DNA from 3 places in the Streptosporangium sp. NPDC001559 genome. Region 1 is predicted to be linked to each of the others. Evidence: riboswitches for the same ligand, from Rfam matches in the RefSeq annotation. Region 1 holds a riboswitch; each other region holds the start of a gene.
What was found. Region 1 has a riboswitch for S-adenosylmethionine ahead of ACFYY8_RS22025 (glutathione S-transferase C-terminal domain-containing protein). Riboswitches for the same ligand answer to the same signal wherever they lie in the genome.
Positions count from the first base shown of each region.

Region 2: linked by a shared signal. The riboswitch ahead of thrC (threonine synthase) and the one ahead of ACFYY8_RS22025 (glutathione S-transferase C-terminal domain-containing protein) in region 1 are both predicted to bind S-adenosylmethionine.
Region 3: linked by a shared signal. The riboswitch ahead of ACFYY8_RS28680 (aminotransferase class V-fold PLP-dependent enzyme) and the one ahead of ACFYY8_RS22025 (glutathione S-transferase C-terminal domain-containing protein) in region 1 are both predicted to bind S-adenosylmethionine.

Region 1 is NZ_JBIAVG010000009.1:338,610-347,980, reverse strand. Features, by position in the region: gene ACFYY8_RS22050 (dipeptide ABC transporter ATP-binding protein) at 1-1,383, opposite strand, end outside; gene ACFYY8_RS22045 (ABC transporter permease) at 1,380-2,267, opposite strand; gene ACFYY8_RS22040 (ABC transporter permease) at 2,264-3,235, opposite strand; gene ACFYY8_RS22035 (ABC transporter substrate-binding protein) at 3,232-4,860, opposite strand; gene ACFYY8_RS22030 (FAD/NAD(P)-binding protein) at 4,892-6,652, opposite strand; gene ACFYY8_RS22025 (glutathione S-transferase C-terminal domain-containing protein) at 6,681-7,622, opposite strand; SAM riboswitch class IV at 7,659-7,771, opposite strand; gene ACFYY8_RS22020 (DUF402 domain-containing protein) at 7,824-8,354, shown strand; gene ACFYY8_RS22015 (nitric oxide synthase oxygenase) at 8,363-9,371, opposite strand, start outside.
Region 2 is NZ_JBIAVG010000003.1:23,495-32,865, reverse strand. Features, by position in the region: gene ACFYY8_RS07170 (HelD family protein) at 214-2,268, shown strand; gene groL (chaperonin GroEL) at 2,511-4,136, opposite strand; gene ACFYY8_RS07160 (cold-shock protein) at 4,460-4,660, opposite strand; gene ACFYY8_RS07155 (MoaD/ThiS family protein) at 5,050-5,325, opposite strand; gene thrC (threonine synthase) at 5,347-6,609, opposite strand; SAM riboswitch class I at 6,624-6,766, opposite strand; gene ACFYY8_RS07145 (RNA polymerase sigma factor) at 6,880-7,440, opposite strand; gene ACFYY8_RS07140 (trehalose-6-phosphate synthase) at 7,546-8,970, shown strand; gene ACFYY8_RS07135 (MFS transporter) at 9,034-9,371, shown strand, end outside.
Region 3 is NZ_JBIAVG010000014.1:101,912-111,282, forward strand. Features, by position in the region: gene ACFYY8_RS28665 (acyltransferase family protein) at 1-503, shown strand, start outside; gene ACFYY8_RS28670 (cytochrome P450) at 508-1,704, opposite strand; gene ACFYY8_RS28675 (TerC family protein) at 1,714-2,448, opposite strand; SAM riboswitch class IV at 2,644-2,759, shown strand; gene ACFYY8_RS28680 (aminotransferase class V-fold PLP-dependent enzyme) at 2,811-4,109, shown strand; gene ACFYY8_RS28685 (NADH-quinone oxidoreductase subunit D) at 4,128-5,312, shown strand; gene ACFYY8_RS28690 (acyltransferase) at 5,335-6,453, shown strand; gene ACFYY8_RS28695 (hypothetical protein) at 6,492-6,965, opposite strand; gene ACFYY8_RS28700 (hypothetical protein) at 7,325-7,996, opposite strand; gene ACFYY8_RS28705 (MDR family MFS transporter) at 8,433-9,371, opposite strand, start outside.

The sequences.
Region 1 (9,371 bases):
CGCCTGTACGGAGACGTCCAGCGCGGAGACCGGTTCGTCGCAGACGAGCACCCGCGGCCGGGGGGCCAGTGCCCTGGCGATGGCGACCCGCTGCCGCTGGCCGCCGGACAGCGCCCGAGGGTGACGCCCTGCGATGCCCGCGGGCAGCCCGACCCGTTCGAGCAGTTCCGCGACCCTGGCGGCGCGTTCCCGTCCCGGCCCGCCGAGGGGTTCGGCGACGAGACGACCGACGGTGTAGCGGGGGTCGAAGGAGTCCAGCGGGTTCTGCGAGATCACCTGGATGACGGAGCGGCGGGGGCGGCGTTCCCGCTCGGACAGCTCCGACCAGGGGGAGCCGTCCAGCCGTACCTGCCCGGCGAGGGGCCTCATCAGGCCCATGACGAGCCGGGCGACGGTCGTCTTGCCCGACCCTGACTCCCCCACGACGCCGACGGTCTCTCCCGCGTGGACCTCGAAGGAGACGTCGTCGACCACCCGGCGGGAGCCGTACTCGGCCGACAGGCCTCTGACCTCGACGACCGGTGAGCCGTGGTCGACCTTCCGTTCCGGCAGCGGGGTGCGCAGCGGGACGCCGCCGGTGGCGATGGCCGACAGGCGGGTTCCTCTTGAGGCGGCGGACGGTACGGCGGCCAGCAGCAGTCTGGTGTAGTCCCGCTCGGGGGCGGAAAGCACCCGGCCGGTCGGTCCCTCCTCGACGACCACGCCGTCCTTCATGACGAGCACCCGGTCGGCGATGGAGGAGACGACGGCCAGGTCGTGGCTGATCATCAGCAGCGCGGTGCCCTCGGCCCTGCGCGCGGCCAGCAGGCGCAGGATCTGGGCCTGCACGGTGACGTCGAGTGCGGTGGTCGGCTCGTCCGCGATGAGCAGCGGCGGCCCGGCCGCGATGGCCGAGGCGATCAGCGCTCGCTGGCGCAGCCCGCCGGACAGCTGGTGGGGGTACTGCCCGGCCCGCAGCTTCGGTTCCGGGACGCCGACCGCGTCGAGCAGTTCGAGCGCCCTTTCCTTACGGCCCGCCCGGGGCACGACGTCGTGGGCGGCGAGCACCTCGGCGATCTCGGCTCCGACGGTGCGCAGCGGGTCGAGGGAGACGAGGGCGTCCTGGAGTACGAGCCCGGCGAAGCGCCCGCGCAGCCTGCGCCAGTCGCGTGGCCCGAACCGGCGGGCGTCCCTGCCCCTGACGTCGAATCTTCCCGCCGTCACGGTCGCGCCCTGGCCGGTCAGCCCGACCAGGGTCCTGGCGGTCACGCTCTTGCCCGATCCGGACTCCCCGACGATCGCCACGCACTCGCCTTCGGCGATCGACAGGTTCACTCCCCTGACGGCCTCGACCCCGGCCCTGGGGAAGGCCACACGCAGGTCCTCGATCTCGATGAGGTTCACGGGAGTCTCCCCTCGAAACGGCGTTGGAGGCGTCGCCCGACCACGGTCAGGCTGACGACGGTCAGCGTGACGGACAGGCCGGGGAAGAGCACGGTCCACCAGGCCACACGCAGGTAGTTGCGCGCCTCGGCCAGCATCGAGCCCCATTCGGGGTCGGGCGGCTGCGGGCCCATGCCGAGGAAGCTGAGTCCCGAGGTGGCGATGATGGCGGTGCCCATGCCGATGGTGGCGAGCACAGGAAGCGGCCCCAGGATGTTGGGCAGCACGTGCCGTGCGACCAGGGCCGGCCGGCGCAGTCCGAGGGTGACGGCCTGTTCCACGTAGCCGGAGCGGCGCACGACGAAGGTCTGCCCTCTGATGACGCGGGCGTAGTTGGGCAGCTGGACCAGTCCGATCGCGATGATCACGTTGCCCGCGCCGGGTCCGGTGACGCTGATGACGAGCATGGCGAGCAGCAGTTCGGGGAAGCTGGCCAGGACGTCGAACAGCCGGCTGAGCGGCTCGTCGACGTAGCGGGGGGACAGCCCGGCCAGCGCGCCGAGGAGGGTGCCCAGGACGGTGGCGAACAGGATGGCCGCGGCGCCGATGCCCAGTGAGTACCCCGCTCCGTGGACGACCCGGGAGAACACGTCGCGGCCGAGGTGGTCGGTGCCGAACCAGTGCGACGCGCTCGGCGGGGCGAGCGCGTGCAGTGGGTCGGCGGCCAGCGGGTCGGCGCCGCTCAGCAGGCCAGGGGCCAGGGCGGCGACCGCGACGACGGCGAGGAGGAGCAGTGAGACGACCTGTCCAGGGCGCACGCCGTACCGGCGTGGGACGGCGGCGGGAACCGGCCCGTCGTCGGCCGGCGGCGGCGCCGTGGCCTGTTCCCTGTCGGAGACGGTCATCGGCTCTTCCTCAGCCGGGGGTCGATCACGAGGTAGGCGAGGTCCACGAGGGTGCTGACCGTCACGTAGACCACGGCGGCCAGCATGATGACCGCCATGACCACCGGCATGTCCTTGCCGGTGACCGCGAGGAGGGTGATCTGGCCCAGGCCGGGCCTGCCGAAGACGGCCTCGACGACGATCGCCCCGCCGAGCAGGACGCCGACGAACCAGCCGGTGAGGGTCACGGCGGGCAGCAGCGCGTGCCGCAGGGCGTGCCTGGCGACGAGCCGCCGTTCGGTGATGCCGCGCGAGCGGGCGGTCACCGCGAACGGTTCCTCAAGCGCCCGTTCCAGGCCTTCGCGCAGCACCTGGCCGAGTGTTCCGGCGATCTGCAGGCCGAGGGCCAGGGCGGGCAGCACGAGGGAGGCGAAGCCGCGGTCGCCGGAGACGGGGAACCAGCCGAGGGTGAAGGAGAAGACGGCCAGCAGCAGGAGACCGGCCAGGAACGGCGGGACCGAGGCGGCGGTCAGCTCGGAGAGCCCGGCGAGCGCGCCGGCCCAGGAGCGGCGCCCAGCGGTGGTCAGCGCGAGCACCAGGGCGATCGCGACGCCGAAGGCCGCCGCGGTGAGCGCGAGTCTGACGGTCGGCCAGACCTGCGAGGACAGGATCTCGGCGACGTCGCGCTGCAGGACGTAGGAGCGGCCGAGGTCGCCGTGCAGCAGCCGCAGCAGGTAGTCGGCGTACTGCTGCGGGACAGGGCGGTCGAGTCCCCATTCTGCGACGATCGCGGCCCGCCGCTGCGGGGTGTCGAGGCCGTCGGCGATGAGGACGTCCACGGTGTCGCCGGGGACGAGCAACAGCGCGGCGTAGGCCGCGGTGGCGGCGACCCAGAGCACGACGAGTCCTGCTCCGAGCCGCCTGACCACCGGGCCGGTCCACCCGGCGGCGGCCAGCCCCCGCCGCCGGGTGAGTGTGAGGGTGCTCACGTGCCTGTCCGGACGTCGTAAGCACTGTTGGGGGTACCGGAGACCGGTTCGAAGGTGATCCCGGTGATCCCGGTGCCGTAGGCGACCTGGTCCGCCGGGACGTAGAGCGGCAGCAGCAGGGCCTCGTCCGCGATGACGGTCCGCTGCGCCTTCGCGTAGAGCTCCTTGCGTCTGGCCTGGTCGGAGGTGGCCGAGGCCTCGGCGAGCAGCTTGTCCAGGTCCGCGTTCTCGAAGTGGGTGCGGTTGATCGCGGCGCCCTTCGGCAGGATCAGGTTGAGCGCGGCCCCCGCGTCGGTGTCGCCGCGCGAGTTCTGGAACAGTTCGTACTGGTCGTCCTCCAGGGCCTTCTGCTGGGTGCCCTGGTCGACCACCTTGGGCTGGAAGTCGATGCCCGCGCTCTGTTTGACCGCGGCCTGTACGGCCTGCGCGAGGATGTCGCGGCGATCCCTGACGTAGGGGGCCGACTCGACGGACCGGACGGTCAGCCGCTTGCCGTCCTTGACCCGGAAGCCCTCGGCGTCGCGTTTCGTCCAGCCCGCCTCGTCGAGCAGTTCGTTGGCCCGTCGCGCGTCGTTGCCGTAGGTGTTCTCCAGGGAGGCGTCGTAGAACTGCGGGCTGCCCTGGCCGACGATGCTCCAGGCTCGCCTGGCCGTGCCCTGGTAGACCGAGTTGAGCACGGTGTCCACGTCCACGGCGTCCCTGAAGGCCTCACGCACCCGTTTGTCGTCGAAGGGCGGGTGGGAGACGTTGAAGTAGTAGGAGAACGCGCTGCCCGAGTTGAGGTTGGTCTCCACCTTCACGCCGGGGTCGGCCTTGAGCAGGCCGAGTTCGGTGGCGGGCACGCCCTCGATCACCTGGACCTGTCCCGAGGTGAGCGCGCCGACCCGGACCGCCGCCTCGGGCAGGAACCGGTAGGTGATCTCCGCCAGGTAGGCGGGTCCCTGGTGCGCGGCGTTGGGCGGCGCCCAGTTGTAGGCCGGGTTGCGCCGGTAGTGGGCCTCCTGGCCGGGGGTGAACCGGTCGAGGATGAACGGTCCCGTGCCGACGAGGTCGGGGCCGCCCGCCTTGAGGTCCTTGGCGTTCTTCAGCGACTTCGGGGAGACCTGTCCGGCGTACGGCGAGGCCAGGAAGTCCAGGAACAGGGCGTCGGGCGCCTTGAGCGTGATCTTCAGCGTGTAGGGGTCCGTCACCTCGGCCGAGGAGTAGTCGCGCAGCTGGATGCCGGCGACGGCGGGGTTGTACCCGGGCGCGACGAGCTGGTCGAGGTTGGCCTTGACCGAGGCGGCGTCGAACTTCTCGCCGTCGTGGAAGGTCACGTCCCTTCTGAGCTTGAAGGTGTAGGTGAGGCCGTCCTTGGAGACCTCCCACGAGGTGGCCAGCCACGGCAGGAACTCGCCGTCCTTACCTCTGGCGACGAGCGCGTCGAACTGGTTGTGCACCAGCAGCCTGGCCTTGTTCTGGCCCCACTGCTGGGGGTTGAACGTGATGGGCTGCGTCTCGATCGCCCACACCAGCGAGTCCCCCTCGGCGCCGCCTGAGGCCGGGTTCGCGGCCCCGGTCTCGGTTCCGCACGCGGCGAGCGTCAGCACCCCGGCCAGAGCCAGGACGCCCCGTTGCACTTTCACTTACCTTCTCCTCGGGGGGTCGTGCGCCGCCTCAGGCGACATGTCTGATCTCGGTGGTGACGGCCTCGGACAACACGATCCGGGCCAGGGCGTCGGCGTGGCGGAAGAGCGGGGCGTCAAGGCCGGGTCTGGCGAAGCCGCCGGTGACCCGGCCGCCGACGACCCAGGGGCCGAAGGCGAACCTGCGGGGGTGCGGGGTGTCGAGGCGGTCGAGCAGGCGGCGGTCGGCGGGCCGTACCCTCAGCAGGCCCGATGACTCGTCGACCTCGCCGCGGTCGCGCAGCGCGGAGATCAGCGGGTCGGTCGAGCGGCTCACGCTGGGTGCGGGCAGCCTGGCCTCGACGAGGGACTTGGCGGTGACGGCGCCGGGCAGGGTGGGGCTCTGCGCGACCCATCGCCCGCCGCGGTGCTCGACTCTGACGTCGGCGCCGAGGAAGGTGACCACGCCCGCCCTGGCCAGGGCCTTGAGTTCCTCAAGCCGGGGGCCGGGCGGTCCGCTGGCGATGTAGCTGAAGAAGCCCTCGAACCACCGGTCGGAGATTCCCCGTTCGGCGAGGACGCCGTTGACGGACAGCAGCCCGAGGATCAGGGCGTGGTCGGCGCTGTGCGCGGGGTCGGAGCGTCGTTGCAGGTCGGCGGCCATGTAGCCGTCCATCCACCGCCGCAGTCCCGCCTGGTCGCCGAAGCGGATCCGCTCCAGCGGCCGGTCGAGCCGGTCCAGGTCGAGCCGGTCGGCGTGCCGGGGTACGGCCTTGCGGATCAGCAGCCGCATCCCGGGGCTGCGCCATTCCTCGGCGGCGAACCGTTCGGCGAACTCCGGCCAACCGGCCCTGACCCGTTTCGGATGGTTGTTGAGGAGTTCGTGGTAGTAGGCGAAGGCGAGTTCCTTGGCGACCAGGGGCCACACGTCCCGCCGGAAGTTCCACGGCCCCTCCCCCAGCGCCCCCGCCGTCAGGAAGCGCGGCGCGGGCGGCCGGAGCCCCTGGAAGGGGTAGGCGGTCTTGGCGTGGTACGGCACACCGCGCCGGGACCCCACGTGCAGCAGCGGTTCCCGCCCGCTGGGCAGGTAGACGAGCTCCCCGTCGTGTTCCCTGACGAACCGGCCGCCCCTTCCCGAGGTGAGCAGCACCATCAGGTCGACGAAGGCCAGTCCCAGGCCGCGTACGATCACCGGTTCACCGGCGGGCAGCCGGTCCAGGCCGAGGTCGAGGTCTGCGGTGTAGCCGGTCGGCAGGTAGCGCAGGCCGCTCTCCCGCGCCAGGGCCGTCAGCCCGCGTTCCTCCGCCGACGGGGTGACGTCGCCGTGTCCCTGCGCGAGGATCACGGCGCCCACCTCGAGTGTCGTCCCGTCCTCAAGCCGTACGGCCTGGCCTCCCGGGACGTCGGTCAGGTCGAGTGCCCGGGTCCGGTGCACGTGTACCCGGACACCGCGGGGGGCGGTGTCCACGGCGCGCCGGAAGACGTGGGTGAGGTAGGCGTTCTGCACGGGCCGGGGGACGAAGCGTGCGGGGTCGCAGCCGAGCCACTCGGCCAGTGAGGGGCCGGGGCGTATCGGGCCGACGCACCGGACGGACTCGTCGGTGAAGAGCGTCACGTCGGCGGCGGCGGAGTTCATCCAGAGCAGGTCGGGCTGCCGCTCGCGCCAGACCCTGCCGCCGCCCGGCGGGTAGGGGTCGATCACGTGGACGTCGAGCGACGGCCAGCTGAGCAGTTCGGCGGCGTTGGCGCAGATCCGCTCGACCAGGCAGGTGCCGGTCGGCCCGGCGCCGATGATCGCGATGGAGGCGCTCACGCCGACCACTCCCCTCTCGTACGGCCCGTCACAGCGCTGCTCTTCGATGGGGCAGGTCCCAGTCGGGGGTGGCGGGCTCGACCGGCACCCGCCACGGGTCGGTCTCCCTCGCGGGGGAGGCGAGCACGGTGAGGTCGGTGTTCTCGCGGAAGGCGGGGTGCTGGTAGAGGTCCCTGGCGTAGTCCCACAGGTTGGGGAAGGCGGTCAACGGGCGCTCGCTGATCCTGGCCGACGGGTTGTCGCTCACGTCGAACCTGACCAGGGTGGGCCAGAGCCGTACGTCGGACTCGGTGATCGCGGAGCCGAACAGGAACCTGCGACCGGCCAGCCTGGCGTCGAGTTCGTCGAGGAAGCCGATCACGGCCTTCCTCGCCCGGTGGTACTCCGCTTCGGTCGTGGCGGCGGAGACCCGGCCCGCGGCGGTGTTGGCGTACTCGTAGACGCGCGCGTTGAGCGCGTCGATCTCGGGTCGCAGCTCCTCGGGGTAGAGGTCGGCCTCGGGGTCGCCGCCGAAGCGCGTGCCCAGGTCGATGGTGATGTCCGGGAAGTTGTTGCTGACGATGCGCCCTCCGTGCCGGTCCCACAGCACCGGCACGGAGACGTGTCCGTCGAATCCGGGTTCGGTCGCCTCGTAGGCCTGCCTGAGGGTCGCGAAGCCGTTGACCGGGTCGGCGCCGCGCCGCTCGCGGAACGCCCACCCCCTGCCGTCCCGCTCGTCGTCCACGTAGGACAGCGAGACGACGTCCTGCAGCCCTTTGAGGGAGCGCACGATCGCCGTACGCTGCGCGTAGGGACAGACCGCCGCGACGTAGAGGTGGTAGCGCCCGGCCTCGGCGGGGAACTCCCCGGTGCCGTCGTCGGTGATCCGTCCCTGGAAGGGGTAGCGGGGGCCGGGCCTGCCACCGGGCCGGTAGCGGCCGTGGGCGTCCAGGTCCACGGGGCTCGCGTAGTTGAGTGTGATCTCGGACATGTGACACTCCCAGGGCGTCCCTCGGTGACCCGTGCGGGTCCGCGCTTGCGGCACGCCGACCGTGCCACCCGGTCTTCCCCGGGGGCACCCCGCCGCGGTGCGAGGGTTGCCGGTCAGCAAGCCGGGGCTTTGCACTGACACTCTTAACCTAGTTATACGGTAGGAAATACATAGATCTCTGTCAACCCTTAAAGTCGGGGGATGTCTCATGAGATCGTGCGCGTGGTCTACCGCAAGTACGACGGCTCGCTGCACTGGAACCACCCGGCCCTGCTCCTCGGCGAGGACGAACACGGCGTGTGGGTCGGCTGCCCGCCCGGCAGCAGCGGCAGGCGGGGGCAGGAGCCGCCCGTCGTCTGGGACGAGCCGTTCGTGATCCTCTTCCCCCGTGACGCCTGGTGGACGGCCACCTTCAACGCGGCGCCGTACAAGGCCGAGATCTACTGTGACGTCTCGACCGTGCCGCGCTGGGACGGCGACGAGGTGACCATGGTCGACCTCGACCTCGACGTGATCCGCATGCGCAAGGACGGCCGGGTGCTCCTGGACGACGAGGACGAGTTCGAGGAGCACCAGGTCCGCTACGCCTACCCCAGGGAGATCGTGGAGGGCGCCCGCGCCTCGGCCGCCGCGCTGATGGAGGCCGTCACCGCCAGGACGGTCCCCTTCGCCTCACCTCCGCACTGGCTCTCCCTGGTCGCCGGAAACCCCGAGGGCCCCGGGAACCGCTGAGAAGGGCGTCACCGCCCCGGGCTCCACCGGCCCGCCGACCGCTCCTTGGAGTCGGGGTGGGTGACGAAGTTCGGCGAGAGCCGCTCCTGGTCGTAGTACCGGTGGAAGACCGGGGTCGCGGCCCCCGAGATGGGCGGGACGATCCAGCTCCAGTCGGCCGGGCAGGTCCTGCCCGCGCTCTCCTCCCGTGCCACGTGCGTCAGGAAGCGCCTGGACTCGGCGTGGTGGTCGGTTATGGTGACCCCCGCCCTGTCGAAGGAGTACAGGACCGCCACGTTCAGCTCGACCAGCGCGTGGTCGCGCCACAGCGAACGCTCGTTACGGGTGTCCAGGCCGAGCCGCGCGGCGACCAGGGGCACCAGGTTGTAGCGGTCGGGGTCCGCGAGGTTGCGCGCCCCGATCTCGGTACCCATGTACCAGCCGTTGAACGGCGCGGCCCGGTAGCAGACCCCGCCGATCTCCAGGCACATGTTCGATATCACCGGTACGGCGTGCCAGCGCAGCCCCAGCCGCTCGAACCACGGATAGGCCGGGTGGGACAGCGGCACCTCGAGCACCGCGTCCCCGGGGATCGTGGACAGCAGCGGCGGCCCGTCGCCCATCGAGACCGCCAGGGGAAGCACGTCGAAGGGCGTGCCCCGGCCGCCCGGCCAGCCAAGCTTGCGGGCCATCGTGGTGAACCCGGCGTTGCGCGGGTCTCCGACGACCGAACCGTCGTCCATCGCGTACCCCGCGTAACGGATGAGCTGCTCGTTCCAGATCCTCGGCCCCGGCGCCCCTGGGCGGTCCTGGGCGAAGATCGTGATCATCGGCCGGATCCGGCCGTCGGAGACGGCCTCACGGAGGTGGTCGACGCACTCGACGGCGACCCCCTCGGCCGTGTTCACCCGGCGCCGGTCGCGCACCCGCAGCGACTTCCAGTACAACCGCCCGATGCACCTGTCGCTGTTGCGCCAGGCCACCCTGGCGCCGAAGACGAGTTCCTTCGGCGTGTGGGTGTAGGTCCCCGTCGCGGTG
Region 2 (9,371 bases), on a different contig from region 1:
TGCGCGTCACTGGATTTTCCCGCCTTTTTAGCGATTTGGACGCACAAACACGGACGGTGGTAACGCACTCACGCAAGGGATGCGGCCGTTAATCGGTTTGAGCCGTCGAGGCGCGTCGCTAGGCTGGTGGATTCGCTGCCTGATGGCCACCACCGCTTACCGAACAGGAGGCGCTTTCCCGTGTCCGGACATCCATTGTCCCCCGACATATCCTTGGACCCCCTCACAGAACCCGCAGACCTCACAGAGTCCTCAGGGCCCGCGGAGCCCACGGACCCCGACGAGATCCTCGCCGCCGAGCGCGAGCACCTGGCACTCTCCCGGACCGCCCTGCGCGCCATGCGCGAGCACGCCCAGTCCCTGTCCTCCGACGCCGCGGGCGACTGGGTGTCCCAGCAGATCCTCCAGGCGCTGCTCGACCAGCGGGTCGCGGCGCTGGCCGATCACGCGGGCGCCCCGCTGTTCTTCGGCCGCCTGGACCGCGCGACGGACGACGACCTGCCCGCGACCGTCCACGTCGGCCGCAGGCACGTCCACGACGACCGTAGCCGCCCCCTGGTCATCGACTGGCGGGCGCCGATCTCACGGGCGTTCTACCAGGCCAGCCCGGCCGAGCCGATGGGCGTCAGACGCCGCCGCAGGTTCGGCTACCACGGCGGGGACCTGACCGCCTACGAGGACGAACGACTGGACCAGGGCGACTCCCCCGGCGGCGGCGCCGGGCACAGCAGGATCCTCACCGAGGAGATCGAACGGCCCCGCTCGGGGCCGATGCGCGACATCGTCGCGACCATCCAGCCCGACCAGGACGAGATCGTCCGCTCCGAACTGGGCACGACCGTGTGCGTCCAGGGGGCACCGGGCACCGGCAAGACCGCGGTCGGCCTGCACCGGGCCGCCTACCTGCTCTTCACCCACCGGGAACGGCTGGCCAGGTCCGGTGTGATGATCGTCGGCCCCAACCGGGCCTTCCTGTCCTACATCTCCTCGGTGCTTCCGGCGCTCGGCGAGGTCAAGGTCGACCAGACCACCGTCGCCGACATCCTGGGCGACCACGCGACGCCCGAGGACCCCGCGGTCAGCGCGATCAAGGGCGACGCCCGGATGGTGCCCGTGCTCAACCGCGCGTTGTGGGCGTACATCGTCAAGCCGACCGAGGGCGTGCTGTTCACCAAGGGGGTCAACCGCTACCGGGTGGCCGACTACGAGGTCCGCGAGATCGTCGCCTCCCTGCGCGGCACCACCCGCTACGCCCCGGGTCGCGCGGCCCTGGCCCAGCGGCTGGCCCACGCGGTCCTCGTCCGGATGGAACAGCGCGGCGAGTCCCCCGACGACCGGGTGCAGGACGCCGTCGCCAGGTCCAAGCCGGTCAAGCAGCTGGTGGACACGGTGTGGCCGAAGGTGACCCCGCAGCAGGTCCTCCATCGGCTGTTCAGCGACCCCGCCTTCCTCGCCGACTCGGCCAGGGACGACCTGACCGCCGAGGAACAGGCCGTGCTGCTGTGGGCCAAGCCGTCGAAGACCTTCCGCTCCGCGAAGTGGTCGGCCGCCGACGGGGCGCTGATGGACGAGCTCGGTGACATGATCGAGCGGACCGCCCCGCTGGGCCATCTGGTCGTCGACGAGGCCCAGGACCTGTCGGCCATGCAGTTGCGGGCGCTGGGACGGCGGTGCCGTACGGGGTCGGCCACGGTCCTGGGCGACCTCGCGCAGGGCACGACCCCCTGGTCGGCCCGCTCGTGGAAGGAGGTCCTGGCCCATCTGGGGTTCGAGGAGGGCGTGGTCACCGAACTGACCCTCGGCTTCCGCGTTCCCCGCGAGGTCCTCGACTACGCGGCCAGGCTGCTGCCCTCCGTCGCCCCCGACCTCGCCCCGCCCCGCTCACTGCGACCCGGCCTTGGCTCCCTCACCGTACGGCCCGCCGCGGACCTGGCCGCGTCCCTGAGGGAGGTGGTGGGCGAGACGCTCTCCCGCGAGGGCTCGATCGGCGTGATCGCCCCCGACGCCGCGGTGGCCGAGGTCTCCGCCATCCTGGAGGCCCTGGAGCACCGGGTGCTGAGCCAGGACGCGACCGAGGAGCACCGTCTCCTGGTGATCCCCGCGAGCCTGGCCAAGGGTCTGGAGTACGACCACGTCATCGTGGTCGAGCCCGCCGACATCGTGGCCGCGGAACCACGCGGCCTCGCCCGTCTCTACGTGGTTCTGACCAGGGCGGTGACCTCGCTGACCGTCCTGCACACCGGCGACCTGCCCGCCCAGCTCCGCTGACCGGTTCCACCGGCGGGCCGTGAATAGCCCGTCCGGCTGGAAAAGGCCGCCTCTCCCGAAGGCCTTGGCGGCCGGGAAACGTCCGCTCTCCGAACACGGCGGCCGGGAAACACACGCCCGGCCCGGGTAAACCACGTGGCCGACCGGAAACACCCGCCTTACGGACCGGTGAGAAATCGGGTGGAAAACAAAAAGGGGCGACCCCGACACCTCGGGGTCGCCTCTTTTGGGAAAGCGCCGGACTAGAAGTCCATGTCGCCGCCGCCGGGAACGGCGGGAGCGGCACCGGCCTTCTCGGGCTTCTCGGCGATGACGGCCTCAGTCGTCAGGAACAGAGCCGCGATCGAGGCGGCGTTCTGCAGCGCCGAACGGGTCACCTTCGCCGGGTCGATGATGCCCGACTCGAACAGGTTGACGTACTCGCCCGTGGCGGCGTTCAGGCCCTCGCCGGGGGTCAGGTTGCGCACCTTCTCCACCACGACGCCGCCCTCAAGGCCGGCGTTGACCGCGATCTGCTTCAGCGGCTCCTCAAGAGCCTTGCGCACGATCGCCGCACCGGTGGCCTCGTCTCCGGCCAGCTCGAGCTTGTCGAACGCCTTGGCGCCGGCCTGCAGCAGCGCCACGCCACCGCCGGGCACGATGCCCTCCTCGACGGCCGCCTTGGCGTTACGCACGGCGTCCTCGATGCGGTGCTTGCGCTCCTTGAGCTCGACCTCGGTCGCCGCACCGGCCTTGATGACCGCCACGCCACCGGCCAGCTTGGCCAGGCGCTCCTGCAGCTTCTCGCGGTCGTAGTCGGAGTCGGTGTTGTCGATCTCGGCACGGATCTGGTTGACCCGGCCCGCGATCTGCTCGGCGTCACCGGCACCGTCGACGATCGTCGTCTCGTCCTTGGTGACGATGACCTGACGAGCGCGGCCGAGCTGGTCGAGCGTGGTGGACTCCAGCTTCAGACCGAGGTCCTCGCTGATGACCTGGGCACCGGTCAGGATGCCGATGTCGCCCAGCATGGCCTTGCGGCGGTCGCCGAAGCCCGGAGCCTTGACGGCGACCGAGCGGAACAGACCGCGGATCTTGTTGACGACCAGGGTCGCCAGGGCCTCGCCCTCGATGTCCTCGGCGATGATCAGCAGCGGCTTGCCGGCCTGCACGACCTTGTCGAGGACCGGGAGCAGGTCCTTGTTCGCGGAGATCTTGGAGTTGACGACGAGGACGTAGGGGTCGTCGAGGACGGCCTCCATGCGCTCCGGGTCGGTCACGAAGTAGGGCGAGATGTAACCCTTGTCGAAGCGCATGCCCTCGGTGAGCTCAAGCTCGAGGCCGAAGGTGTTGCTCTCCTCGACGGTGATGACGCCTTCCTTGCCGACCTTGTCCATCGCCTCGGCGATCATCTCGCCGATCTGCGGGTCGCCCGCGGAGATGGAGGCCGTGGAGGCGATCTGCGCCTTCGTCTCCACGTCCTTGGCCAGCTTGGAGAGCTCCTCGGAGACGCGCTCGACGGCGGCCTCGATGCCCTTCTTCAGGGACATGGGGTTGGCGCCGGCGGCTACGTTGCGCAGGCCCTCGCGGACCAGCGCCTGAGCGAGCACGGTGGCCGTGGTGGTGCCGTCACCCGCGACATCGTCGGTCTTCTTGGCGACTTCCTTTACGAGCTCGGCCCCGATCTTCTCCCACGGGTCCTCAAGCTCGATCTCCTTGGCGATGGAGACACCGTCGTTGGTGATCGTGGGGGCGCCCCACTTCTTCTCCAGCACGACGTTGCGGCCCTTGGGGCCGAGGGTCACCTTGACAGCGTCCGCGAGCTGGTTCATGCCACGCTCGAGACCGCGCCTGGCGTCCTCGTCAAACGAGATCATCTTGGCTGCCATACGGCTAGACCTCCCAAACACAGGGTGGCTTGCACCAGACCGAGGCGACGCCCGCGACGGCGTACGGGCCCGCGACTCCGTTCGGCGGGCCCCATCGTCTCGATCCAGGTTTGGCACTCTCCAATGAGGAGTGCTAACCACTGTTTAGCACTCTCCCCCGACGAGTGCAAGCCAAGGACCTTTGACCTGAGTGTCAGCTTAGGCGAAGGCCCGGCCCGCCGATGGGAGCGACGAGCCGGGCCGACATGCCGAGGGCGATCCGCGCGAACTGCGCTGCCGCGGGATGCGCCAGCGGGTTCCCGACGAGCTGACGGAGGACGAGATCAGACCGTCCGGACCGATTCCGCCTGAGGTCCCTTCTGTCCCTGCGTGATCTCGAACTCGACCCTCTGGCCCTGTTCGAGCGCACGGTAGCCATCCATCATGATCGCGGAGTAATGGACGAAAACATCCTTACCACCGTCTACCGCGATGAAGCCGTAGCCCTTGTCCGCGTTGAACCATTTGACGGTGCCTTGCGCCACTTCCGACTCCTCTTACTGGGCTTGAGGACGCCGCCCATTCCTCTCGCGAGGTCCTCAATCTCCGAGGCGGAGACATCGCCTACGTCGATCGTCCTCGACCATACCTGTGAGAGCCCGTGGGGCAACAGAGTCAACCAGCAAACTACCGCTTTACGGACGCATTCAACACGCCAACATAGTTTTGCTATCACTACTAGTTAGTTAAATATTACATTATGTCTTCGCGCAAAAATGTGAGCTTGCATCACAAAAGACGACACCCGCACGCGGCCAGGCCGGTGCGGGTGTCGTGAGGGTGTTCTGGGGACGCCGTTCCATGGCAGTGGACGACATCGGGCGCCGGGAGGCCGCCCAGGGCCCGTTCAGGACCCCGCGCGGCCTTCGCCGGGTCAGCCTCCGGCGACCGCCGGAATGATGGAGACCTGAACGCCGGACGGCGTCACCGTGTCGAGGTTGTCGGCGAAACGGACATCCTCATCGCCGACATAGACGTTCACAAAACGGCGAATCTTGCCCGTTTCATCGAGAATACGGGCACCGATCCCGGGGAAGTCGGCGTCGAGCTTCTGCAGAACCTCACGCAGGGTCTCACCCTCGCCGTTCACCTCGGCTGCGCCGCCGGTGTACGTACGGAGAATCGTCGGAATCCGTACAGAAACACTCATAATTCAGTACCTTTCAGAGTTCTAGGCGACGACAGCGCGGAACGCGTCGAGCGAGGGCCGGATGACAGCGGTGGGACGCGCCTGGTCAGCGACCGCGTCAAGGGTCTTCAGGCCGTCACCCGTGTTGAGGACCACGGTCTCGGCGTCGGGGTCGATCCGGCCCGACTCGACCAGCTTGCGCAGCACCCCGACGGTGACGCCGCCCGCCGTCTCGGCGAAGATGCCCTCCGTCCTGGCGAGCAGGCGGATGGCGTCCACGATCTCGGGGTCGGTGACGTCCTCGACCCCGCCACCGGTGCGCCTGGCGATGTCGAGCACGTAGGGGCCGTCAGCCGGGTTGCCGATGGCCAGCGACTTGGCGATCGTGTCGGGCTTGACGGGGCGGATCACGTCGTGGCCCGCCTTGTAGGCCGCGGAGACCGGGGAGCACCCCTCGGCCTGGGCACCGAAGATCTTGTACGGCGTGTCCTCGACGAGGCCGAGGGCGATCAGCTCCTTGAACGCCTTGTCGATCTTCGTGAGCTGGGAGCCGGAGGCGACCGGGATGACGATCTGGTCGGGGATCCGCCAGCCGAGCTGCTCGACGATCTCGTAGGCCAGGGTCTTGGAGCCCTCGGCGTAGTAGGGCCTGAGGTTGACGTTGACGAAGCCCCACTTGTCGCCGAGCTCGTCACCGATGAGCTCGGAGCAGAAGCGGTTGACGTCGTCGTAGGTGCCGTCGATGCCGATCAGCTTGCCGCCGTACACGGAGGCCATGACGACCTTGCCCTGTTCGAGGTCGGCGGGGATGAACACGCAGGCGTCGAGCCCGGTCCGGGCGGCGGCGGAGGTCACCGCGCCCGCCAGGTTGCCGGTCGAGGAGCAGGACAGGGTGTGGAAGCCGAAGTTCCTGGCCGCCTCGACGGCGATGGCGACCACGCGGTCCTTGAAGGAGTGCGTGGGGTTGCCCGAGTCGTCCTTCACGTGCAACGAGCGCAGGCCCAGCTCACGCGCCAGGTTGCCGGCCTTGACGAGCCTGGTCCAGCCGGGCTCGGTGTTGGGCTTGGAGGCGACGTCCGCCGGGACGGGCAGGAGGGAGCGGTAGCGCCAGATGTTGGCCGGCCCCTGCGAGATCTGCTCCCGGGTGACGTTCCCGAAGTCGTAGGCGATCTCAAGGGGCCCGAAACACTCGATACAGGCGAAGCTGGGACCGAGGTCGTAGCGGGCACCACACTCACGACAGGAGAGAGCGACGGCGGGACCGAAGTCGAGAGCGGTGGTGGTTGCGGTGTTCGCGAGCGCCATGAAGCGAGGCCTTTCCCTCATCTTCGTCTGCGACCACCCTGGTCACAGACCGGAATTGGCACCTGTCCCGGTCGACCCCTCGCCAGATCGCGAGTCTTGAACCGGGAGGGTTGCCGGGGCTTCGCAGGGCCGGTCCCTCCACCCCTCTGGATGAGCAATGTTCAGTTGTGGGCCTGACATGCAGGTCTCAAGCACTCTACCTCGCCTTGTACCCCTCCTGACCAGTTGTCTCACCAAACGAGATGAAGTGTGTCATTAACCGGACAAACCTCAGAAGCCGTAGGCGTCGCCGAGCGCCCCCTGGACGTACTTGCGGGCCTGGTGGATGCGCGACTTGGCGGTGCCGAGGGGGATGCCGAGCTGCTCGGCGACCTCGTTGTAGTCGAGCTGGCAGATGTCGCGCAGCACCAGCGCCTGGGCCAGGTCGGGCTTGTCCGCCTCAAGGGCCTCCATCGCGTCGAGCAGGTCGAGGCGGGAGCCCGCGATCACACTCACCCTGGCGACGTCGGGCTTGTTGTGCAGCGGCAGCTCCTCCGAGCTCTGCTCGGCGGAACGCCGCTTGAGCGAGCGGTAGGTGGTGCGCGCGCAGTTGGCGGTCACGATGTGCAGCCACGTGCTGAACCGCGCCCGCCCCTCGAACCTGGCGATGTTGCGGGCCACGGCGAGCAGGGTGTCCTGACAGGCCTCCTCGGCGTCCTGCCGGTAGGGGAGGATCCGCCCGCAGTGCCGTAGCACCTCGGGTTCGATCCGCTTCAGCAGTTCGCCCAGTGCCCGGTGGTCGCCTCCGGCGGCCGCACGGGCAAGTTCCTCGGTCGTCTCGTCCAGCGCCATCACGGGTTCCCATCAACGGTCACGGTCGCTCGACATCCTATGGTCGCCGGTTATCGTTTGGTTAACCTTCGGGACAAGCCACGTCCTCCCGGGCGAGGAGGTCAGATGAGTGGGATTTTGGTGGCCTCGAACCGCGGCCCGGTCTCCTTCACCATGTCGGAGGACGGCGCGCTGAGCATGCGCAGAGGCGGCGGCGGCCTGGTCTCCGGCCTGTCCGAGGTGTCCAAGGAGCTCGACGTCCTGTGGGTCTGCGCCGCCCTGTCCGACGGCGACCGCGGCGCCGTACGGCTCGCTCCCGGAGGACGGCTCGACCAGGCGGGATACGAGACCGGGGCGCTGCGGATGCTCGACATCCCTCCGGCGACCTTCCAGCGGGCCTACAACGCGGTCGCCAACTCGACCCTGTGGTTCGTCCACCACCTGCTCTACGACACCCCGAACAGGCCGCACTTCGACGCCAGGTTCGGCAGGGAGTGGGAGTCCTACCAGGCCTACAACGAGGCGTTCGCGATGGCGCTGGCCGAGGAGGCCTCGCACGGCGCCAAGGTCATGGTGCAGGACTACCACCTGGCCCTGGTCCCGGCCATGCTCAGGAGCGAACGGCCCGACCTGCGCGTCTCCCACTTCTCCCACACGCCCTGGGCCCCTCCCGAGTACTTCGGCCTGCTGCCCGACGAGGTCGCCGCCGAACTGCTCGAGGGCATTCTGGGGGCCGACCAGGCGGGTTTCCTGACCGACCGCTGGGCCGGGGCCTTCATGGACTGCTGTGAGAGCGTCCTGGGCGCTCGGGTCGAGCGCGCGGGCCGTACGGTGACCCACGCGGGCCGGACCACCCGGATCGGCGTGCACGGCCTGGGCGTGGACGGCCGGGCGCTGTGGGAACGCGCCCGCGAGCCCGACGTCGAGTCCCACATGGCCGCCCTGCGTGAGCTGGTCGGCGACCGCAGGCTGATCGTGCGCATCGACAGGACCGAGCTGTCGAAGAACATCGTCAGGGGTCTGACCGCCTACCGGGAGTTCCTCGCGACGCACCCCGAGTGGCACGGCAGGGTCGTGCACCTGGCCTTCGCCTACCCCTCCCGCCACGACCTGCCCGAATACCGTGAGTACACCGCGGCGGTCCAGCGTTGCGCCTCGGAGATCGAGGACGAGTACGCCACCGAGGACTGGGATCCGCTGATCCTCAACGTCCAGGACGACTATCCCCGGTCGCTGGCCGCCTACCGGCTGGCCGACGTGATGCTGGTCAACCCGATCCGTGACGGGATGAACCTGGTGGCGAAGGAGGGGCCGGTGCTGTCCCCGAACAGCGCGCTGGTCCTGTCACGCGAGGCGGGGGCCGCGGCCGAACTGGGCGCGGACGCGCTGCTGGTGAACCCCTACGACGTCTCGGCCACGGCGCGGGCCATCCACGAGGGTCTCGTCATGCCCGAGTGTGAGCGGGCCGTACGGGGGGACAGGCTGGCCCGCCTGGCGACCGCCCTTCCCCCGCAGCGCTGGTTCGCTGACCAGCTCGCCACACTAGGCTGAGATTTTGCCCTGATATGGGATAGTTCAGGGGACTTCGCGCTTCATTCATGTTCGGGGGAACCCGTGACCGCCAGGCTCACCCGTGATCGTCCGACCTGGCTCGTCTACCTGCAGCTCGGTGTCTTCGCCACCTACCTGTACGGCCTCAGCGCAGCCCTGCCCATGCTCCGCGCCGAGCTGGGCCTCTCACAGACGGTCGCCGGGCTGCACGGCACCATGATGGCCGCCGGCGGCGTCCTGACCGGCCTCGCGCTGCCCCGGCTGACCCGCCGTCTCGGCACGCGCGCCACCGTCTGGACGGGCCTGACCGGGATGAACGTGGGGGTGCTGCTGGTCGTCCTCGGCCACACACCGCAGGTCACGCTCTTCGCGTACTGCCTGGCGGGCGGGATGGGCTCGAT
Region 3 (9,371 bases), on a different contig from region 1:
CGATGTCGGAAAGCATCGGTTACTGGTTCGTCTGGATCTTCCCGGTGACCAGGGCGCTGGAGTTCGCACTCGGCATGACCGTGGCGCTGATGGTCAAGGAAGGCCGCTGGCGGGGACCCGGCCTGCCCACGGCCGTGATCCTGGTCCTGGCCGCCTACGCGACCGTCCCGCTGGTCTGGCAGCGCGCGGGCTGGGTGGCGTGGATGGCGGGCCCGTTCGCCGTGCTGATCGCCGCCGCCGCGACGGCCGACGTGCGCGAAACGCGTTCGCCGCTGCGCCTGCCCGTCCTGGTCTGGCTCGGGGAGATCTCCTTTGCCTTCTACCTGGTGCACCAGCCGACGATCAGCCTGGTCAACCGGGTGCTCGGGCGTGTCCCGGCGCACGCGCTCCTGGTGACGTTGACGGCACTGCCGCTGGCCGTACTGCTGGCCTGGGCGCTGCACCGCCTCGTCGAGCGGCCCGCCGAGCGCCTGCTGTCAGGCGGGCGCCCAGGGGCCGCGTGAGACCTCAGACCCGCGCCTCCAGAGCCGTCAGGCCCCGGATGACGTAGCCGGGGTTCCAGGTGGGCTCGGCGGCGAGTTCCATCCGGGGAGCCAGGCGCAGCAGGGCGCCGAACGACTCGGCCAGCTCGATCCTGGCCAGCGGGGCGCCCAGGCAGAAGTGGATGCCCGCGCCGAAGGAGATGTGCGGGTTCTCCGTACGGCCGAGGTCGAGGAGGTCGGGGTCGGCGAACACCTCGGGGTCCCGGTTGGCCGAACCGAACAGCAGCGCCACCTCCGCGCCACGCGGGATGTCCACCCCGCCGACCGAGATGTCCTCAAGGACCCAGCGCTCGAACATCTGCAGCGGGGTGTCCCAGCGCATCAGCTCCTCGATCGCCGTGGGCAGCAGGCCGTGGTCCGCGCGCAGCCGGTCCAGCTCGGCCGGGTTGCGGAACAGCGACCACCAGCCGATTCCGGTGACGTTGACGGTCGCCTCGTGACCCGCGTTGAGCAGCAGCACACAGGTGCCGACCAGCTCCTCCTCGGTCAGGGTGTCACCGCCGTCGGCGACCAGGGCCAGGGCGCTGATCAGGTCGTCGCCGGGGTTCGCCCGGCGGGCGCGGGCCAGCTCCGACAGGTAGCCGGAGAACTCCTCCGCCGCCCGTACGGCGGTGCGCTGCGTCTCGGGCGACGGGTTGAGCTCGTACATCCCGCAGATGTCGGCCGACCAGGGCCGCAGCAGGTGCCGGTCCGCCTCGGGGACGCCGAGCATCTCGGCGATCACGGTCACCGGGAGCGGTTCGGCGACCTCCGCGATGAGGTCGCCGCCGCCGCGTGCCACGAAGTCCTCGACCAGCCCGGTGGCGATCGAGGCGACCTTGGGCCGCAACGCCTCGACCATCCGCGGCGTGAACGCCCGGGAGACCAGGCGGCGCAGGCGGGTGTGGACGGGCGGCTCGACGTCGAGCATCCCGGCCCTGACCACCCGCCAGAACGGGTCGAGGAAGGGCGGCTCCTCCGGTCTGCCGAACTCGGCGTGCGTGGCCACGTGCAGGTAGGACCGGCCGAGCCTTCGGTCGCGCAGCAACGCGTTGACGTCGGCGTGCCGGGCGACCAGCCACTGGCCCGTCGGCTCGAAGAAGGTGACCGGCCGCTGTCTCAGCTCGGCGTAGGCGTCATAGGGATAGGCGACGAATTCCGGACTCCATGGATCAAAACGCACAAACCCATGCTAGGGCTCCGGGGTCTTCTCGACGGCCCGCGAACGGCGGCGGGCCCGGATGTTGAGCAGCTCGACCACCAGCGAGAACGCCATCGCGAAGTAGATGTAGCCCTTGGAGATGTGCTGTCCGAAGCCCTCCGCGAGCAGCACGACGCCGATCAGCACCAGGAACGACAGCGCCAGCATCTTGATCGTCGGATGCTTGTCCACGAAACGGCTGATCGGCCCCGAGGCGAAGAGCATCACCACGACCGCGACGATGACCGCGATGACCATGATGGCCAGCTCGTCGACCATGCCGACCGCGGTGATCACCGAGTCGAGGGAGAAGACGATGTCCAGCACCATGATCTGCAGGATCACCATGCCGAAGGAGGCCGCCGCCTTCCGGCCGCCGGAGTGGTCCTCACCGTTCTCGGTGTGGCCGTGGATCTCGTGAACGCTCTTGACCAGCAGGAACAGCCCGCCGAGGATCAGGATCAGGTCGCGTCCCGATATCTCGTGCCCGAAGATCTCAAAGAGCGGGGCGGTGAGCCGTACCACCCAGGACAGGGCGAGCAGCAGCGCCAGGCGGCTGACCAGGGCGGCGAGCAGACCCAGCCTGCGGGCGTTGTCACGCTGTTCCGGCGGGAGTTTCCCCGCCAGGATCGAGATGAAGATGATGTTGTCGATGCCCAGCACGATCTCCAGAGCGATCAGCGTGAGCAGACCTATCCAGCTCGCCGGGTCGGCCACCCAGTCCATCGGGTCCTCCAGTTTCAGTGGGGGGGGGCGCCGCCCGCGCGCGGCGCGTGACCTGACGGGCGTTCACGGTCACAGCTCCAGACGATCGGGCAGAACCGGAAGTTCCTCAGGATCACCGCCGAAACTCCAGCCCTCCGGACCCCTTCCCGCAGACTTGCCAAGCACCGCCTCTGTGTGGGTATAGTCCGGTTCGTAGGTCATGAGTGCCAGCGACAAGCCCCGGCTAGCTGGCCGGCAACCCTCGCGTCCGCGGCGGGGTGCCCCGGGTGAGGACCTGGTCCGGCACGAGGTGTGCCGGGCAAGCGCGGGCTCCAGCACCAAGGCCATGGCTTGGGGTCCGATGACCTCCAAGGAGCTTTGGCGTGTCCACACTGACGATCTTCACCGCCGCCGCCGCCGAGACCGTGACCGTCCCGGCGACCCGCGTCCACGACGACCGGCCGATCCCCGCGGTCCTCGGCGCCGACCTTGAGGTGCCCGTCAAGGGCGGCAGGCTGGTGCCGTACGCCAACCTCGACTACGCCGCCAGCGCCCCCTGTCTTGAGCCGGTGAGCGCCGCCGTCGCCGCCGCGCTCCCGGCCTACTCCAGCGTCCACCGCGGCGCCGGATACGCCTCCCAGCTGACCACCGCCCGCTACGAGCAGGCCAGGCACACCGTGCGGGCCTTCGTCGGGGCCCGTCCCGACGACGCGGTGATCTTCACGAGGAACACCACCGACGCCACCAACCTGCTGGCCCGCAGCCTGCCCACCGGGACCACCGTGGTGGTCTTCGAGACCGAGCACCACGCCTCGCTCCTGCCCTGGGCCGACGTCGTACGGCTGCCCGCCCCGGCCTTCCCCGGTGAGGCCGTCCGCGCCGCCGACGACGCGCTGGCCGCGATCGACGGCCCCAAGCTGCTGGTCGTCACCGCCGCCTCCAACGTGACCGGCGAGCTGTGGCCGATCGCCGCCCTGGCCCACATCGCCCACCGCCACGGCGCCCGCGTCCTGGTCGACGCCGCCCAGCTCGTCCCGCACCGCCGCCTCAACCTGACCGCGCTCGACCTGGACTACGTGGTCTTCTCCGGTCACAAGCTCTACGCCCCGTTCGGCACCGGCGCGCTGATCGGCCGCTCCGACTGGCTCTCCGTCGCCGAGCCGTACCTCCGGGGTGGCGGGGCCGTCAAGGCCGTCGAGGACGAGGCGACCGACTGGCACGACGACCCCGAGGCGCGCCACGAGGCGGGCACACCGAACGTGCTGGGCGCCATCGCGCTGGCCGCCGCCTGCGACGCGCTGAGCGCGACCGGCTGGGACGTGCTGGTGCGCGAGGAGGAGCGTCTGCTGGCCCGCCTGCGGGCCGGCCTGGCCGGCGTCGAGGGTGTGCACGAGCTGTCCCTGTGGGGCCCCGACCACGCCCGCGTCGGCATCGTCTCCTTCGTCGTGGACGGCTTCACCGCCCGTGAGGTGGCCGAGACGCTGTCCGGCGAGTACGGCATCGGCGTGCGGGACGGCAAGTTCTGCGCCCACCCCTTCGTCAGGCACCTGCTCGGCGCCAAGGACGGCGGCTGCGACGACGTCACCGCCTCCGCGGTGCGCGCCTCCATCGGCGTCGGCAGCACCACCGAGCACGTCGACCGTCTCGTCGAGGCCCTGCGGGATCTCGTCACGCGCCGCTGACGTGACAGCATGGGGCCTATGACTGAGCCCCGGGAAGTGAACGTGGGGATCGGGGCCGGAGCCGACGCCGTCGCGGGAGCGGCGGCGGCCGGCAAGGAGCTGGCCACCGAGGACATGGTCCTGAACATCGGCCCGCAGCACCCCTCGACCCACGGCGTGCTACGGCTGCGCCTGACACTGGACGGCGAACGGATCAGCGCCGCCGAGCCCATCGTCGGCTACATGCACCGGGGCGCGGAGAAACTGTTCGAGGTCAGGGACTACCGGCAGATCATCGTGCTGGCCAACCGGCACGACTGGCTGTCGGCGTTCGCCAACGAGCTGGGCGTCGTGCTCGCGGTCGAGCGGATGCTCGGCATGGAGGTGCCCGTCAGGGCCGTGTGGGCGCGCACCCTGATGGCCGAGCTGAACCGGGTGCTCAGCCACCTGATGTTCCTCGGCTCCTACCCCCTCGAACTGGGTGCGATCACCCCCGTCTTCTACGCCTTCCGCGAGCGCGAGACCCTCCAGGCCGTGATGGAGGAGATCTCCGGCGGCCGGATGCACTACATGTTCAACCGGGTCGGCGGCCTCAAGGAGGACCTGCCGTACGGCTGGCTCGACCGGGTGGCCCTGGCCGTCGCCGACGTACGGCGCCGCCTGCCCGACATCGAGGCCCTGATCAGCGGAAATGAGATCTTCCTGGCCCGCACGGTCGGCGTCGGGGTGCTCGACCGCGAGACGATCATGCAGTACGGCGTGAGCGGCCCCATCGCCCGTGCCTCCGGCGTCGGCCTCGACCTGCGCAGGGACGACCCCTACCTCGCCTACGGCGAACTGCCGGTCAAGGTGGTGACCCGTTCCTCGGGAGACTGCAACGCCCGCTTCGAGGTGCTGCTCGAACAGGTCCGCGTCTCCCTCGACCTGGCCGACGCCTGTGTGGAGCGGCTGCGGTCCCTGCCGAGGGGGCCGATCAACCAGCGTCTGCCCAAGGTGCTGAAGGTCCCCGAGGGTCATGTCTACGCCTGGACGGAGAATCCACTCGGCATCAACGGCTACTATCTGGTCTCTCGTGGCGAGAAGACCCCCTGGCGGCTGAAGCTCCGGTCCGCCTCGTACAACAACGTGCAGGTGTTGAGAGAGATGTTGCCTGGACATCTGGTTTCCGACATGGTGGCCATCCTGGGGTCGATGTTCTTCGTGGTCGGTGACATCGACAAGTGACCCGGAGCGCGTAAGGGGGGACATGAGCGAGCGCGTGGACGCCGCTTCCCGCACCGAAGGCCCGAAGCGGGACAAGTACATCGACTGGCTCCGCGCGGTCAGCCTGATCGTCGTCGTGGTCTGGCACTGGGCGTTCACGATCCTGCAGTGGGGGCCGGACGGCCCCTCCCCGACCAGCCCACTCGGCTTCAGCTCGGGGTTGTGGATCCTCACCTGGCTCTTCCAGGTGCTGCCGCTCTTCTTCTACGTGGGCGGATACGTCCACCTGATGTCGTGGAACCGCGCGTGTGAACGCGGGGTCGGCATCGGCGCCTTCGTGTGGCGGCGCATCCGGGCTCTGGCGATCCCGGCGCTGGCGCTGTCCTTCGCGTGGCTCGCCTTCGGCGGGGTCATCTGGTTGATCTTCGATGTGCAGTGGATCGGCCGGGCCGTGCTCCTGGTGCTGAGCCCGCTGTGGTTCATCGGCGTCTACCTGATGCTGGTCGCCCTGCTGCCCGTGATGCTGTGGCTGCACCGGCGCTTCGACGTGCTGGTGCTCATCTGGCTCGGTGGCGCGGCGCTGGTGGTCGACGTGCTGCGGCTGCGGTACGGCCTTGAGGCCATCGGCTGGCTCAACATGGTGATCGTGTGGGGGCTGGCCCACCAGGCGGGCTTCTTCTACGACCGGATGGTCGCGATGCCCCGCAGACTGGACGTCGCGACCCTGTGGACCGGCCTGTTCGCCCTGGTCGGCCTGGTCTACTCGGGCATCTACCCGGGGTCGATGGTCGGGGTGCCCGGCGACAAGCTGTCGAACATGGCGCCGCCGACCTTCGTCATCGTGGCCCTGCTGATCTTCCAGATCGGCCTGGTCGAGGTGCTGCGGCCCGCGATGGAACGGCTGCTCGAACGGCCCCGCTGGGGGTGGGTCAACACCACGATCAACCGGTTCGCGCTGCAGCTGTTCCTGTTCCACACCACCGGTATGGCGATCCTGAACGGGGTGTTCTGGGGACTGACCGGCTCACCGCCCGGCAGTCAGGTGCCGCCGACGCTGATCTGGTGGCTGGAACGTCCCCTGGCGATCGCCGGGCCGCTGCTGTGCACGATCCCGTTCCTGTTGATCTTCGGCCGCAGGAACTCGGCGACCGCCTCCCGGTGACGGGAACGCCTTTCCCGGAACCCGGAGGGAGGAAGGGGTCACCCGAACCGCTTCTTCCACAGTGAGCGAAGACCTGCGACGGCCCCGGTGAGGGTCAGGACCAGGAATACGCCGATCAGCAGGAGGGTGAAGACGACCCGGTACGCCCTGTCGGCCACACTCGGATCGTCGGCGTCATAGATGATCGAGATCTTCTCGCCCTCGGCGTACTCCCCCCGGATCTCCGCGAAACGCCGGACGTCCTTCACGAAGAAACCAACCTTGGTGGCCTGATGGCTGTCCGCTCCCGTCACGGTTCTGGTGGACATCGCCGTCGCGGTGGCCCGGCCGCCGTAAAGGTACATGTCGAGGTTCGACGCGGCCACCTTCACCCCCAGGACGGTCGTGAAGGTCCATCCGACGCCCAGCAGAACGCAGGCGATCACGTACACCCCGTTGACGGACCCGTCGTCCGGCTCCTGGTCCTCCTCGGCACCGGACAGCCTGAAGTGCCAGCGCGATCGTCCGGCCATCGGCCCAGACCTCCCTCATCGGACGGCGGCGGGATCATCGACCGTAGAGGGCGCGTCCGGCGCCCCCGCCCTTCGTGGGCGGCGGCCGATCGGTACGTCCAACAGTCTGCATCAAAAACAAATCAATGCGCCGTTTTCCAGGCGCGGGAAGATTTTCGAGCACTGCGTGTAACGTTTCATCAGCCGCGGACGACGCGAGGCCGGAGTGTTTTGTTCAGAGCCGGTCGGTCACCGTCGACGGTCGTGTCCGGAATCAGCGGGGCGGCCCGCCGACGTACCGGACGTCAGGAATTTTCCGACCCTCCCGTATCCGGGACCGACGTTTTCCGGAATCGGGACCGGCCGAGCGACGGAAAAGGTCACCTGAATCTTTCATCCCATAAGACGTAAAGGCCTGCGACGGCCCAGAGGAGGATCACGGCCAAAAATATGGCGAAAAGCAGCGCGAAGATGCCGACCTGCGACTCCTTGCCGACCGTCATCGGATCGTCGGTGTCATAGATGATCGAGACCTTCTCGCCCTCGGCGTACTCCCCCGGGATCTCGACGACGTGCCGGTCGTCCTTCACGACGAAACCGATCCTGGTGAAGTGAAGGGTGCCGCTTCCCTCACCGGTCCGCTGCTCCACGGCTCTGGTGGACATCGCCGTCGCGGTGGTCCGGCCGCCGTGCAGGTACATGTCGACGTTCCAAAAGCCCATCACCACCATCGCGCCCATCATGAAGAGCATTCCGGCGACCAGTGCGAGGCAGCAGAGCACCATGACCACGTCCAGGAGGACCTCGCCCACCTTCCGGTCACCGAACGGCCTGAAGCGCCGGCGTGATCGCCTGACCATCGACCCTGACCTCCCACACCGAACGACGACGGGATCGCCGGTCGCGGAAAACGCGCCCGACGGGCGAGGACGGTTCACATCCGTCGCGTATGACGCCGTGACCGTCGCCCGCACCGGACCACGGGTGTCGGACGCCACGGGGAACCGCTCAGTGAATCTCCGGAACCTTGCTGACGCTCTCGCGGCGCTCACCGGGGAATGAGCCGAATCCCGGCGGGCGAGCGGTATCCACTCGCCCCCTCGGAGGCGGTGATCGATCGGAACGTGCATCATTATGCGGCCGGAACAAAACGACACGCAATGGCGCCGAGCGCCGGGAAAAAGCGTAATCTGCCGTTTACTGAGTGGATTCCATGCGTTCATTCGGACTGGATAAGCCCATTGGGACCGCGTCCGGAACCATATTCACGCCTCACGGCCGTACGGCGCCGCCATGCATCCCGACGCGCGGCCCGGAAACTCTCGCACCCGGCCCGGGAAAACCCTCGGCACCCGGCCGGGAAGGCCCTTGACGCCGGCCCGGGAAAAGAGCCCGGACCGTGAGCCCTCGCGGTGCCGGACGCCCGAAGCGGAACCGCCCCGGCCGCGTGTCCACGGCCGGGGCGGTTCCGCGCGTTCCGCGCTGCGGTCAGCCGGCCGTGGCGACCCGCTCGCCCACCTCCGCGTCCGCGGGCAGGTCCACGCTGTCCCGCAGCCTGATGGGCTTGAGGAACAGCGCGGCGACCACGCCGACCATGGCCACGGCGGCCGAGACGAGGAAGATGTGCCCGGTGGCGTCGCCGTACGCGGCCCGCACGATCTCCCTGATCGGCTCGGGCAGGGCCTGGATGTTGAGGGTGCCGCCTCCGCCCCCGGAGCCCGGGGTTCTGATCCCGGCCTTGGCCAGGCCCTCGGCGATGCCGGTGGCGACCTGGTTGGCCAGGACGGCGCCGAGGACCGAGACACCGATGGTGCCGCCGAGGGAGCGGAAGAAGGTGATCGCCCCGCTGGCCGCGCCGAGTTCGCTCAGCGGGACGGTGTTCTGGATGGCCAGCACGAGGTTCTGCATCGACATGCCGACCCCGGCGCCGACCAGCACCATGGCCCCGGCGATGAGCAGCAGCGAGGTCTGGTGGTCCATCGTGGACAGCACGAGGAACCCGGCCGTGAGCACGATCGCGCCGATCACGATGTACGGCTTCACCCGGCCGCTCCTGGAGATCATGCGCCCGGAGACGGTCGAGGAGACCAGCACTCCGAGCATCATGGGGATCGTGAGCAGCCCCGCCTCTGTGGGGCTGTAGCCACGGCCGATCTGGAAGTACTGGCCGAGGAAGACCGAGCCGCCGAACATGGCCATACCGACCGCGAGGCTGGCCAGGATGGCCAGGGCCGGGGTGCGACGGCGGATGATCCGCAGCGGGACGACCGGCTCGGCGACCCGCGACTCGACCCAGGTGGCCAGCACCAGGAGCAGCACACCGCCCCCGGCCATGGCCGCGGTCTGCCAGGACAGCCACTCGAAGGAGTTGCCGACGAAGGTGACCCAGATGAGCAGGACGCTGACCCCGGCGGCGATCAGGGTGGC